Regions from separate parts of the Azospirillum sp. TSO5 genome, predicted to be linked through region 1. Evidence: predicted binding sites of a transcription regulator. Region 1 holds the regulator's gene; the other holds the start of a gene.
What was found. Region 1 encodes LexA, which represses DNA repair genes until DNA is damaged. Its sites were predicted from a motif close to ATGTTCTANTTTGGTTC; they were not measured.

Region 1 (5,857 bases):
GAAGCGTGCGCTCTGCGCCAGATCGACCACGGTGCGGGCGCGCTGCTTCAGGCCGTTCATGGCCCGCGTCAGAAGGTCGCGTTCGGCATCGCTCAGGTTGCGGCCGAGTTCCGCCTCCAGGCGCGGGGCGATCAGACCGAACAGCCGGGAATCGTCGGCAAGCCGCATGTAATGGGCATTCAGATTCTCGAGCTTCGCGAAGTCGAAGCGCGACGGCGAGCGGCCGATGCTCTCCAGGTTGAACCACTCGATGGCCTGTTCGGTCGAGATGATCTCGTCGTCGCCATGCGACCAACCGAGCCGCAGCAGATAGTTGCGGACCGCTTCCGGCAGATAACCCATGTCGCGGTAGGCGTCGACGCCCAGCGCGCCGTGGCGCTTGGACAGCTTGGCGCCGTCGGGGCCATGGATCAGCGGGATATGGCCGAAGCGCGGCAGGTCCCAGCCCATGGCGTTGAAGATCTGGATCTGGCGGAAGGTGTTGGTCAGATGGTCGTCGCCGCGGATGACGTGGGTGACGTTCATGTCGTGGTCGTCGACCACCACAGCCAGCAGATAGGTCGGGGTACCGTCGGCGCGCAGCAGGATCAGGTCGTCGAGCTGGGCATTCTGGACAGTCACCTCGCCCTGGACGAGGTCGTTCAGGACGGTTTGGCCCTCCTGCGGCGCCTTCAGTCGGATCACCGGAGCAACGCCCGGAGGAGCATCGGAATCGGGACGGTCACGCCAGCGGCCATCATAGCGCATCGGCTGCCCGGCTGCCTTCTGGGCGGCGCGCATCTCCTCCAGCTCTTCCGGGCTGCAATAGCAGCGATAGGCCTTGCCGGCGGCCAGCATCTGGTGCGCCACCTCGGCATGACGGTCCTTGCGCTCGAACTGGCTGACGGCGTCGCCGTCCCAGTCGAGCCCCAGCCACTTCAGCCCATCGAGGATGGCGTCCACCGCCGCCTGGGTCGAACGTTGCCGGTCGGTGTCTTCGATCCGCAGCAGGAACTTGCCGCCGGTGTTGCGGGCGTACAGCCAGTTGAACAGGGCGGTGCGGCCACCGCCGATGTGCAGAAAGCCGGTCGGCGACGGAGCGAAGCGGGTGACGACAGTCATCGGTCTCTCAATTTCCGGTTCGGCGCTGGTATGATGCGCCGGTGGTTCGACACCGTGGTTTAACACAGCCACCCGGCTTGGAGGCAATGCGATGCGTGCATGGACGGTCGTTGAAGGGCCCGCGGGCGGCATCGCAGCGCCGGGAAGCCGCTGCAGGTGACCGCCGCCGGCTGGCCAGAGGAGGAGACGGACAACCCACCGGCGCTCAGCGGACGATGGCGGCGCCTGTTGGCGCGGGCCGGCAGGCGACTCGCGGCGTTGGCAGGAGCAGAGGGGGAGCGTTGGGTTCTGTGGCTGCCCGTCGCTTTTGGGGCGGGGGTGTCGCTGTATTTCTGGTTGCGGCAGGAACCGGTCTGGTGGGGCGGGCTCGCGGCGGTCGGCGGGGCGGTGATTCTGTTGTTGGCTGTGCGGCGCTGGTTCGCATTGGCCGGAGTGGCGATGGCCCTGCTGATGGCGGCGGCCGGATTCCTGGTTGCGCAGGCGCATACGGCGCGCATGGCGGCGCCGGTCCTGACCCGAAGCATCGCGGGTGCCACCGTCACAGGGCGGGTGATGGCGGTGGAGCGGCGGCCGGGTGCGGTGCGCATCACGTTGCGCGAGGTGACGGTCAGCAGACTGGCACCGGAGCAGATGCCGGCGGCCTTGAGAATCCGCCTGTCAGACCGCAACCCCGCTCCCGCCCCGGGATCGGTGGTCCGGCTGCGGGCGACGCTGTTGCCGCCGCAGGCGCCGGCGGAACCCGGTGCCTTCGACTTCCAGCGGCGGGCCTGGTTCATGGGTCTGGGTGGGACCGGCTTCGCCACGGGCGCGGTGGAGCAGGTGGAGGCGCCGCCGGTGACGGGATGGAGCACCGTTGCCATCGCCTTCGAGCAGGCGCGGGGAGCCATCGCGGAGCGCGTCGCGGCGGCGATCGGCGACCCGGTGGAGGCGAGCGTCACCACCGCACTGCTGAATGGCGAGGAGTTCGGCATTCCCGAAGCGACGCTGGACGACTTCCGCAACAGCGGGCTGGCGCATCTTCTGTCGATTTCCGGCCTGCATGTCGGCATCGCGGCGGGCATCCTGTTCTATGTGGTGCGGGCGCTGCTGGCGGCGGTGCCCTATATCGCGCTGCGTTGGCCGATCAAGAAGATCGCGGCTTTGTTCGGGATTGTGTCGGCGCTCGCCTATACGCTGCTGGTCGGGGCGCCGCTGCCGACGGTGCGGTCGGTGCTGATGACCGGCATGGTGATGGGGGCGATCATGCTGGACCGCCATCCGCTGAGCATGCGGCTGGTCGCCTTCGCCGGGCTGGTCACCATCGCCATGGACCCGGAGGGGATGCTGGGACCCAGCTTCCAGATGTCTTTCGCCGCGGTGGTGGCGCTGATCGCGGCGTTCGAGCGCGGCAGTGTCAGGCTGGCGGAATGGCGGCGTGACGCGGGATGGTTGGTGCGGGGGCTGTTCTATGTCGGCGGGATCCTGCTGACCAGCGTGGTGGCGACGCTGGCGACCTTGCCCTTCTCGCTCTTCCATTTTCAGCAGATCGCCTTCTATGGCGTGCTGTCGAACCTGATAGCGATTCCCATCACGTCCTTCTGGGTCATGCCGTGGAGCCTGATCGCCTACGCGCTGCTGCCCTTCGGGCTGGAGGCGCCGGCGTTGATCGCCATGAACTGGGGTGACCGGGCGGTGATCTGGACCGCGGAGTTCTTCGGCCGGTTGCCCTGGGCATCGCTGACGGTGCCGGCGATGCCGGTGGAAGGGTTCGCGGCCCTGGTGGCGGGCGGGCTCTGGCTGTGTGTGTGGACGCGGCGGTGGCGCTGGTTGGGGATGCTGCCGATTCTGGCGGGGTTGGCCTCGCCGATGCTGGTGGAACGGCCGGATGTGCTGGTGGCGGGGGACGGGACGGTGGTGGCGGTGAGGCTGCCGGACGGGCGGCTCAGTGGCTCGGGCAAGGGCGGCGGGCGGCTGACCGAGACCTGGAGGGAACGCGACGGGGAGCGGACAGCGGCGGAGCCCTGGCCGGCGGCGGGCGGATGGAGCGAGGGCGGGCGGTCGCTGAGTTGCGATGCGCTGGGGTGCTTGTATCGCGTGCGTGGGAAGACGCTGGCATTGCCGCGGCTGCCGGACGCGCTGGACGAGGATTGTGGCGCGGCGGATGCGGTGGTGACGGCGGCGGTAGCGCGCGGGTGCCGGGCCGGAGTGGTGATCGACCGGTGGGCGCTGCGGCATGAAGGGGCGCATACGCTGACGGTGACGGCCGGGGGGATAAGGATGGAAACAGTGCGGGGACTTAGGGGGGATCGGCCTTGGACCGGGGGGAGGTGAGAGGCGCTGTTATCCCCACCCTAACCCTCCCCCGCTTCGCGGGAGAGGGAACTCCGCTGCGCCGCCACTCGCTCCCTCTCCCACCGAAGGTGGGGGAGGGTTGGGGAGGGGCAACGGCCTCAGTACTTGCGGACCAGACCGACCAACTTGCCCTGCACGCGGACGCGGTCGGCGCCGAAGATGCGGGTTTCGTAGGCGGCGTTGGCGGGTTCCAGGGCCACCGTGTTGCCCTTGCGGCGCAGACGCTTCAGCGTCACCTCGCCTTCATCGACCAGGGCGACGACGATGGTGCCGTTCTCCGCCGCGTCGCAGCGCTGGATGATGATGGTGTCGTGGTCGAGGATGCCGGCCTCGATCATCGAATCGCCCGAAACCTCCAGCGCGTAATGGTCGCCGGCGGTCAGCATCGAGACGGGGACATCGACGAAGGCGCTGTTGTCGCGCAGGGCCTCGATCGGCGTGCCGGCGGCGATGCGGCCGTAGAGCGGGAGCTGAACGGTCTCGTTGGCGGCTGGCGTCGTGGCGGGAGGCGTGGTGTCGCGGCCTGCAAAGGCGAAATCGCCCTTGATGACGTTGGGCTGGAACTTCGGCTTGGCGGCGGCGCGGCTGCGGGCGGCGTCCAGGCCTTCCGGCAGGCGAAGAACCTCGAGCGCACGGGCGCGGTGGGGCAGGCGGCGGATGAAGCCGCGTTCCTCAAGTCCGGTGATGAGGCGATGGATGCCCGACTTGGACTTCAGCCCCAGGGCGTCCTTCATCTCGTCGAACGACGGCGAGACACCGCCCTGGCCGAGCCGTTCGTGGATGAACAGCAGCAATTCGTGCTGCTTGCGCGTGAGCATGGATGCCTCCCGGCCGTCGCCAGACTGAAGATGGAACAAAAACCAAACGTTGCCTCCATGTTCTAGTTTGGTTCCTGCCGCGCGTCAAGCCCCCCATCGGCTTCTTTTAGAACTTGAACGGAACATTTGGAACGGCGTGAAACAGTTTTCGGGATGCTGTTCAACTGTTCCATCCGCCGTCCGGGGGGTGTCCCAAGTCTAGATGCTGAGCGCTCCATCGGTCAGGGGAAGCACGGTCACCATGGCGCCGGCCGGCTCGGGGTCGGCGTTGGGCGGGCGGGGGATCAGGCAATCGGCGTGGGCGTAGAGCGTGGTGATTGCGCTGTCCTGCCGGGCGAAGGGCGTGACGGTCAGGACGCCGTCGGCGCCGGCGGCAAGCGTCGCGCGGAGATACTCCTCCCGGCGGTCGTTGGCCTTCAGCGCGGTGGTCAGGCGGGCGCGCAGCGGCAGGCGGTCGTCCTCGGGCGGCAGTCCCTGCAGCAGACGCAGAATCGGGCGCAGGAACAGCACGCCGGTGACGCCGGTGGATACCGGATTGCCGGGCAGACCCAGCAGCGGCACCGATCCGGCGCGGCCGAACATCAGCGCCTTGCCCGGCCGCATCGCCACGGTCTGCACCTCCAGCGCCACGCCGCGTTCGGCCAGCACGTCGCGCACGAGATCGTATTCGCCATGGGCGGCCCCGCCGGTGGTGACCAGCAGGTCGCACCCTGCGGCCCCCTTCGCCAATGCCGCCACACTCTCCGGCGTATCCTTGGCAATTCCCAGATTGTGGGCGAGGCCGCCCTGGGCGGTGACGAGGGCGCAAAGGCCGAGCGCGTTGGTGCTGACGATCTGGCTCGGCCCCAGCGGGTCGCCGGGCAGGGCGATCTCGTCGCCGGTGGCGAGGATGGCGATGCGCGGCCGGCGATGGACCGAGAGCCAGGGGACATTGCCGCCGGCGGCCAGCGCGATGTCACGGGCAGTGAGGCGGCGGCCCTTCGGCAGAAGCTCCTGACCGAGGGTGAAGTCGAATCCCGCTTCGCGGACGAAGCGGCCGGCGACCACGGCGCGGCCGATCTGCACCGTGGCGTCGTCGGCGCTGCAATCCTCCTGCATCACCACGGCATCGGCGCCGTCGGGCAGGGGCGCGCCGGTGAAGATGCGCACCGCCTCACCAGGGCCGACGGGGCCGTCGAACGCATGACCGGCGGAGGATTCACCGATGCGGCGCAGGGGGGTGGGCGAGTCGGCGGTCGCGGCGGCGATGTCGGCGGCGCGCACCGCCCAGCCGTCCATGGCGGCGGCGTGGAAGGGCGGCTGAGTCAGCCGGGCAATCACCGGTTCGGCCAGCACGCGGCCCAGCGCGTCGGGCAGGGCGACGGTCTCCGCCGGCAGAGGGGCGAAGGCCGACAGGATGCGGGCGCGCGCCTCGGCGACGGAGATCATCGGATTATGCTCCTGAGGGGGTGGTGGTGGACGCACCCCATTCGCCGCTCTTGCCGCCGGCCTTGTGCAGCAGGCGGACGTCGGTGATGGTCATGCCGCGGTCAACCGCCTTGCACATGTCGTAAACGGTCAGCGCCGCGACGGTGACGGCGGTCAGCGCCTCCATCTCCACGCCGGTC
Region 2 (5,857 bases), on a different contig from region 1:
CTGGCGGCGGTGGGCGTGGCGCTGCTGATTGGCCGAAGCGTGTCGATGGTGCGGCGGTCGGCGCGGATCGGCGCGCTGCTGAGCGGCGCGCTGGAAGGGATGCCGGCCGGGCAGCTGGTCTGCGACGGGGCCGACGAGGTGGTGTTCGTCAATGCGGCCTTCCGCGAACTGGCGGGCTGGCGCCGCGGCGAACGGCCGCTGGACGCCCTGGCGCGCCAGTTTTCCGGCGACCCCGACAGCGCGCGCGAGTTCCGCCGCCTGCGTGAGCGGGTGAGGGCCGGTGCCGCCGCTTCGGCAGAGCTGGCGATCCCGGCATTGGACAACCGCCCGCCGGAATGGCGCAAGGTGCAGGGGCAGCCGGTCGCCGGCTTCCCCGGCTCCGTCCATTGGCGGATCGAGGACATCACCGCCCGACGTGAGCTTGAGCATGTGATGCTGCGCGAGCAGGCCAAGCTGGCCGACTTCATGGAGCATGCGCCGGTCGGCTTCTTCTCGGTCGATCAGAACGGCCATTTCCTGTTCGTCAACGCCACACTGGCGCAATGGCTGGAGGCGGCACCCGGCGATCTGACCGACGGCGAATCGCGGCTGCACCGCATCCTGGCCGTGCCCCCGGTCTCCGCGGCCCCCTTCGACCTGTTCGATCACGGTGGCGGCGAGCAGCGCGGCGAGCTGACCATGGTGGGTCTGCGCGGCCGGCGTTTCCAGGTTGCGGTGGCGCAGAGCGTGGTGCGGGCCGACGACGGCACCATCCACACCCGGTCGGTCGTGCGCGACCTGTCGCCCGAACGGGAATGGCAGGAGGCCCTGCGTCAGTCCGAACAGCGCTTCCAGCGCTTTTTCGAAGACGCGCCGATCGGGATCGCCCTGGTCAACGAGACCGGCCAGCTGACCGAATGCAACGAGGCCTTCCTGGCGCTGATCGGCAGCGAGGCGGGCAGCGTCATCAACCGCCCGATGGCCGACCTGATCGTTCCGGCGGAGCGTGAGGCGGTGACTGCGCGGCTGAAATCGGTGCAGGGCGGCGCCGATCCGGCCCACCCGCTGGAGGTGCGGCTGTCCGGCGGGCGGGAACTGACGGCCCAGCTCTACGCCCGGCGGCTCGCCAACCCGGTGCGCACCGATGGCCGCACGGATGGCGGAAAAGCTGATGGCGGCAGGGCGGATGGGGTCGGCCTGATCCTGCACTTCATCGACATGACCGAGCGCAAGAGTCTGGAGGCCCAGTTCGCCCAGTCGCAGAAGATGCAGGCGGTCGGCCAGCTGGCCGGCGGCGTGGCGCACGACTTCAACAACCTGCTGACGGCGATGATCGGCTTCTGCGACCTGCTGCTGCTTCGGCACAAGCCGGGCGACCAGTCCTTCAGCGACATCATGCAGATCAAGCAGAACGCCAACCGTGCCGCCAACCTCGTGAGGCAGCTGCTGGCCTTCTCTCGCCAGCAGACCCTGCAGCCGCGCGTCATCAATGTGACCGATGTGCTGGCTGAATTGGCGAACCTGCTGCGCCGGCTGATCGGCGAGAACATCGAACTGAAGATGATCCACGGCCGCGACCTGGGGCTGGTCAAGGTCGACCAGAACCAGCTGGAGCAGGTCATCATCAATCTGGTGGTCAACGCCCGCGACGCCATGGCCGGCGGCGGCAAGCTGACCATCAACACCACCAACTACGTCGTCAACCAGCCGGAACGGCGGGAGCATGAGACGATCCCATCCGGCAGCTATGTCTCCATCGAGGTGATCGACACCGGCTGCGGCATCGCGCGCGAGAATCTGCAGCGCATCTTCGAGCCCTTCTACACGACCAAGGAGGTCGGGTCGGGTACCGGGCTCGGCCTGTCGACGGTGTACGGCATCGTCCGGCAGACCGGCGGCTTCGTGCTGGTCGATTCGGCGGTGGGGGAGGGCACGACCTTCACCATCCTGCTGCCGCACCACCAGGGCGAGCTGCGCCCGGTCGACACCGCCGAACCGCGCGAGCGGCGCGGCAGCGACCTGACCGGCACCGGCACCATCCTGCTGGTGGAGGACGAGGACGCCGTGCGCGTCTTCTCCGCCCGCGCGCTGCGCAACAAGGGCTATCAGGTGCTGGAGGCCAAGAACGGCGAGGCGGCACTGCAGCAGATCGAGACCAACGGCGCCTCCATCGACCTGCTGATCACCGACGTGGTGATGCCGCAGATGGATGGTCCGACGCTCGCCCGTCATGTTCGCAAGCTGCGCCCGGAGATGCGGGTGATCTTCATCTCCGGCTATGCCGAGGACCGGCTGGGCGAGATCGACGGCGTCGAAGTCGCCCATTTCCTGCCCAAGCCATTCTCGCTGAAGCAACTGGCCTCCAAGGTGAAGGAGGTCATCCGCGACGGACGGTGAGGGGCGAATCCGGCCACAACGGTATGCCCGGACATACCCCGTAAAATAGGAACGCACAGGCAACATCAGGCCTTGCAAATGAGAACGAAGAGAGTACATTCAGCCTCGTTGCAAGAGCGCCGACCGTGTGTTCTAAGAGAGGGGTACCGGGCATGTCGTCCGCACAGCTTCGTTTGGTCGAGAAGGATTCCATGGACAAGCAGAAGGCGCTCGATGCCGCCCTGAGCCAGATCGAACGCGCGTTCGGCAAGGGCTCGATCATGAAGCTTGGCGCCCGTGAGAACTTGGTCGAGACGGAGGTCATCTCCACCGGCTCCCTGGGTCTCGATATCGCGCTGGGCATCGGCGGCCTGCCGAAGGGCCGCATCATCGAAATCTACGGGCCGGAAAGCTCGGGCAAGACGACGCTGGCGCTGCACGCCATCGCCCAGGCCCAGAAGGCCGGCGGCACCTGCGCCTTCGTCGACGCGGAACACGCGCTCGACCCGTCCTATGCCCGCAAGCTGGGCGTCAACATCGACGAGCTGCTGATCTCCCAGCCGGACGCCGGCGAGCAGGCGCTGGAGATCGCCGACACGCTGGTGCGCTCCGGCGCCATCGACGTGCTGGTGGTCGACTCGGTGGCCGCGCTGGTTCCGCGCGCCGAACTGGAAGGCGAGATGGGCGACAGCCATGTCGGCCTGCATGCCCGCCTGATGAGCCAGGCCCTGCGCAAGCTGACCGGCTCAATCTCGAAGTCGAACTGCCTGGTGATCTTCATCAACCAGATCCGCCTGAAGATCGGCGTGATGTTCGGCAATCCGGAGACGACGACCGGCGGCAACGCGCTGAAGTTCTACGCCTCCGTTCGCCTCGACATCCGCCGCATCGGCTCGATCAAGGACCGCGACACCGTCGTCGGCAACCAGACCCGCGTCAAGGTGGTGAAGAACAAGATGGCCCCGCCGTTCCGCGTGGTCGAGTTCGACATCATGTACGGCGAGGGCGTGTCGAAGGTGGGCGAACTGCTCGACCTCGGCATCCAGGCCGGCGTGGTCGACAAGTCGGGTGCGTGGTTCAGCTATGACGGCACCCGCATCGGCCAGGGCCGCGAGAACGCCAAGACCTACCTGCGCAACAACCCCGAGATGGCCGATGCGATCGAGGCCAAGATCCGCGGCAACGCCGGTCTGGTCGCCGATGCGATGATGGGCACCCCGGAAGCCGACGGCGAAGCCTCCACTCCGGAGTAACGCCAGGGTATGTGACGTGAAAGGCCCCGCCTTCCGAAAGGGAGGCGGGGCTTTTTCCGTTTTGGAGAAGTGTCGGCTGCCGGGTGCCCCCTCCCTAACCCTCCCCCGCGTTCCGCGGGAGAGGGAACTCCGCCGCTATCGCGCTCAACTCCCTCTCCCGCGAAGCGGGGGAGGGTTGGGGAGGGGGCATTCGCCAGCCGAGACCTACACATCCACCACCATATGCGGCCGGAAGGCTCCTTCCAGCGTCAGCAGCAAATGCAGGTAGACCGCCACCTTGCGGGCGCGGTCGCTGTTGCGGGATAGGCAGTCGCGCAGTTGTTCCGCCAGACGCGCGGTTTCCGGGTCCAACTCCGGTGCGGCGGCGATGGCAGCCTGGACGATGTGCTCCGGATCGACGGGGACCTCTGCCGCCGGGTCCTTCAGCAGGGCTTCGGCCAGCGCCTCTTCGTCATGGTGGACCGGGGGTGGAGCGGCCGGGGGTGGCGGTGCTCGGCTGGACAGATGGCTGCGGAGATTGTCCTTCAGCCTTGTCCGCTGACGCTCGTCCAACCCGTCGAACTGGTCGACCTCGTCGAACAGAAGGTCATAGAGGCGGCGGCGCTGCGGGTTGGGCGGGTTGTGGTCTCGCCGCTCCTGCTCGCGGTCGTGCCGCTCCTGGCGGGGGTTGCGGCGGCTGTTGCGGTCGGTGGCGTTGCCGCTCCGCTCGACGCCTGCAGTGGTGCGGACGCTGAACTCCGGCGGGCCGATGCCGCGCCCGGAGGTGAGATTGCCGGACATGAGCCGCCTCCCGGGTTTGGTTCTCCCTGGCGGTCAAGTCTGGCAGAGCCGGCGCTTTCGTCAATGCGAAAGCGCCGGCTCCCATTGGTCAGTCACCGGCCCCGGCACTCACGGCGCCGTCGGCGGCTTCCGGCTTGCTCTTGCCGAAGCCGATAGTGGGGAAGACGTTGATCAGCGCGGTGATGAAGGCCGCCAGATAGGGCAGCGACTGTACCACCAGCAGACCCGACCACATGAAGGCGTCGCGGTTCTCGTGGCCGAAGACCATGACGATGGCCAGCGCCGCGCCCCACAGCGACACCAGCAGCACCAGCTCCTCGCGCGCCATCAGGAAGGCCTGCATCAGCGCCGGCTGGTTCTCGCACTTCGGTGTGCGGACGAAGGGTCGGCCGGAGGTGAAGATGCCCAGCCACATAGCGCGGCCGACCGTATGGGTCAGCGCCATGCCGGCCACCGCCGCCCCGACCTTGTCCCAGAAGCCGCACTTCACCCGCGCCTCGTAGAGCCAGAGCGAAGCGCCGACCTTGAAGGCGAAGACGCTGAGCGTCGGGATCATAAAGACGTTGGGCGGGAACTCGAAATATTTCGGGAATGCCATCAGGCCGATGGACCAGATGATGCCGGCGATGCCGAACACCATATGGGCGGCGTCAGCAAACCAGGGCAGCCAGCCGGTGATGAAATGGTACTTCTGGCCGGTGGTCAGCTCCTTCGCACCCGGCGACAGCTGGCGCCAATGGTGCTTCAGGATCTGCACGGCGCCGTAGGCCCAGCGGAAGCGCTGCGTCTTGTAGGCGGAGAAGCTGTCGGGAACCAGCCCCTTGCCATAGCTCTCCGGCATATAGACGGCCTCATAGCCATGCTCGAACAGGCGCAGGCCGAGGTCGGCGTCCTCGGTGATGCACCATTCGCCCCAGCGGCCGACCTTTTCCAGGGCCGACTTGCGGATGATGGTCATGGTGCCGTGCTGGATGATCGCGTTGCGCTCGTTGCGCTGGATCATGCCGATGTGGAAGAAGCCGGCATATTCCCAGTTGGTCATGCGCTGGAACAGGTCGTGTTCCCACTCGCGATAGTCCTGCGGCGACTGGACGAAGCCGACCTCCGGCCGGTTGAAGTGCGGAATCGTCGCCTTCAGCCAGTCGGGATGGACCTGATAGTCGCTGTCGATGACGGCGATGTGTTCGGCATCGGGGGCGGTCTGAGCCAGACCGAAATTCAGCGCACCGGCCTTGAAGCCCGGCCAGTTGTCGAGATGGAAGAAGCGGAACTTCGGTCCCAGCTTCTTGCAATATTCCTCGATCGGACGCCAGACCGCCGGATCCTTGGTGTTGTTGTCCAGCAGCAGGACTTCGTAATTCGGGTAATCCAGGTTGGCCAGCGCGTCCAGCGTCTGCATGACCATGTGCGGCGGCTCGTTGTAGCAGGGCACATGGATCGACACCTTCGCCGCATTGGGCAGCGGGGCG

Region 2: a site for LexA is predicted at 2,459-2,475, ahead of recA (recombinase RecA). Genes of this name have one in related genera too.

What each region holds. Positions count from the first base shown of each region.
Region 1 covers NZ_LGQY01000032.1:19,362-25,218, reverse strand. Annotated here, with positions in the region: gene gltX (glutamate--tRNA ligase) at 1-1,101, opposite strand, end outside; gene TSO5_RS09620 (ComEC/Rec2 family competence protein) at 1,258-3,411, shown strand; gene lexA (transcriptional repressor LexA) at 3,531-4,250, opposite strand; gene glp (gephyrin-like molybdotransferase Glp) at 4,449-5,678, opposite strand; gene moaC (cyclic pyranopterin monophosphate synthase MoaC) at 5,683-5,857, opposite strand, start outside.
Region 2 covers NZ_LGQY01000008.1:2,347-8,203, reverse strand. Annotated here, with positions in the region: gene TSO5_RS02190 (ATP-binding protein) at 1-2,376, shown strand, start outside; gene recA (recombinase RecA) at 2,529-3,608, shown strand; gene TSO5_RS02180 (hypothetical protein) at 3,813-4,388, opposite strand; gene TSO5_RS02175 (glycosyltransferase family 2 protein) at 4,477-5,857, opposite strand, start outside.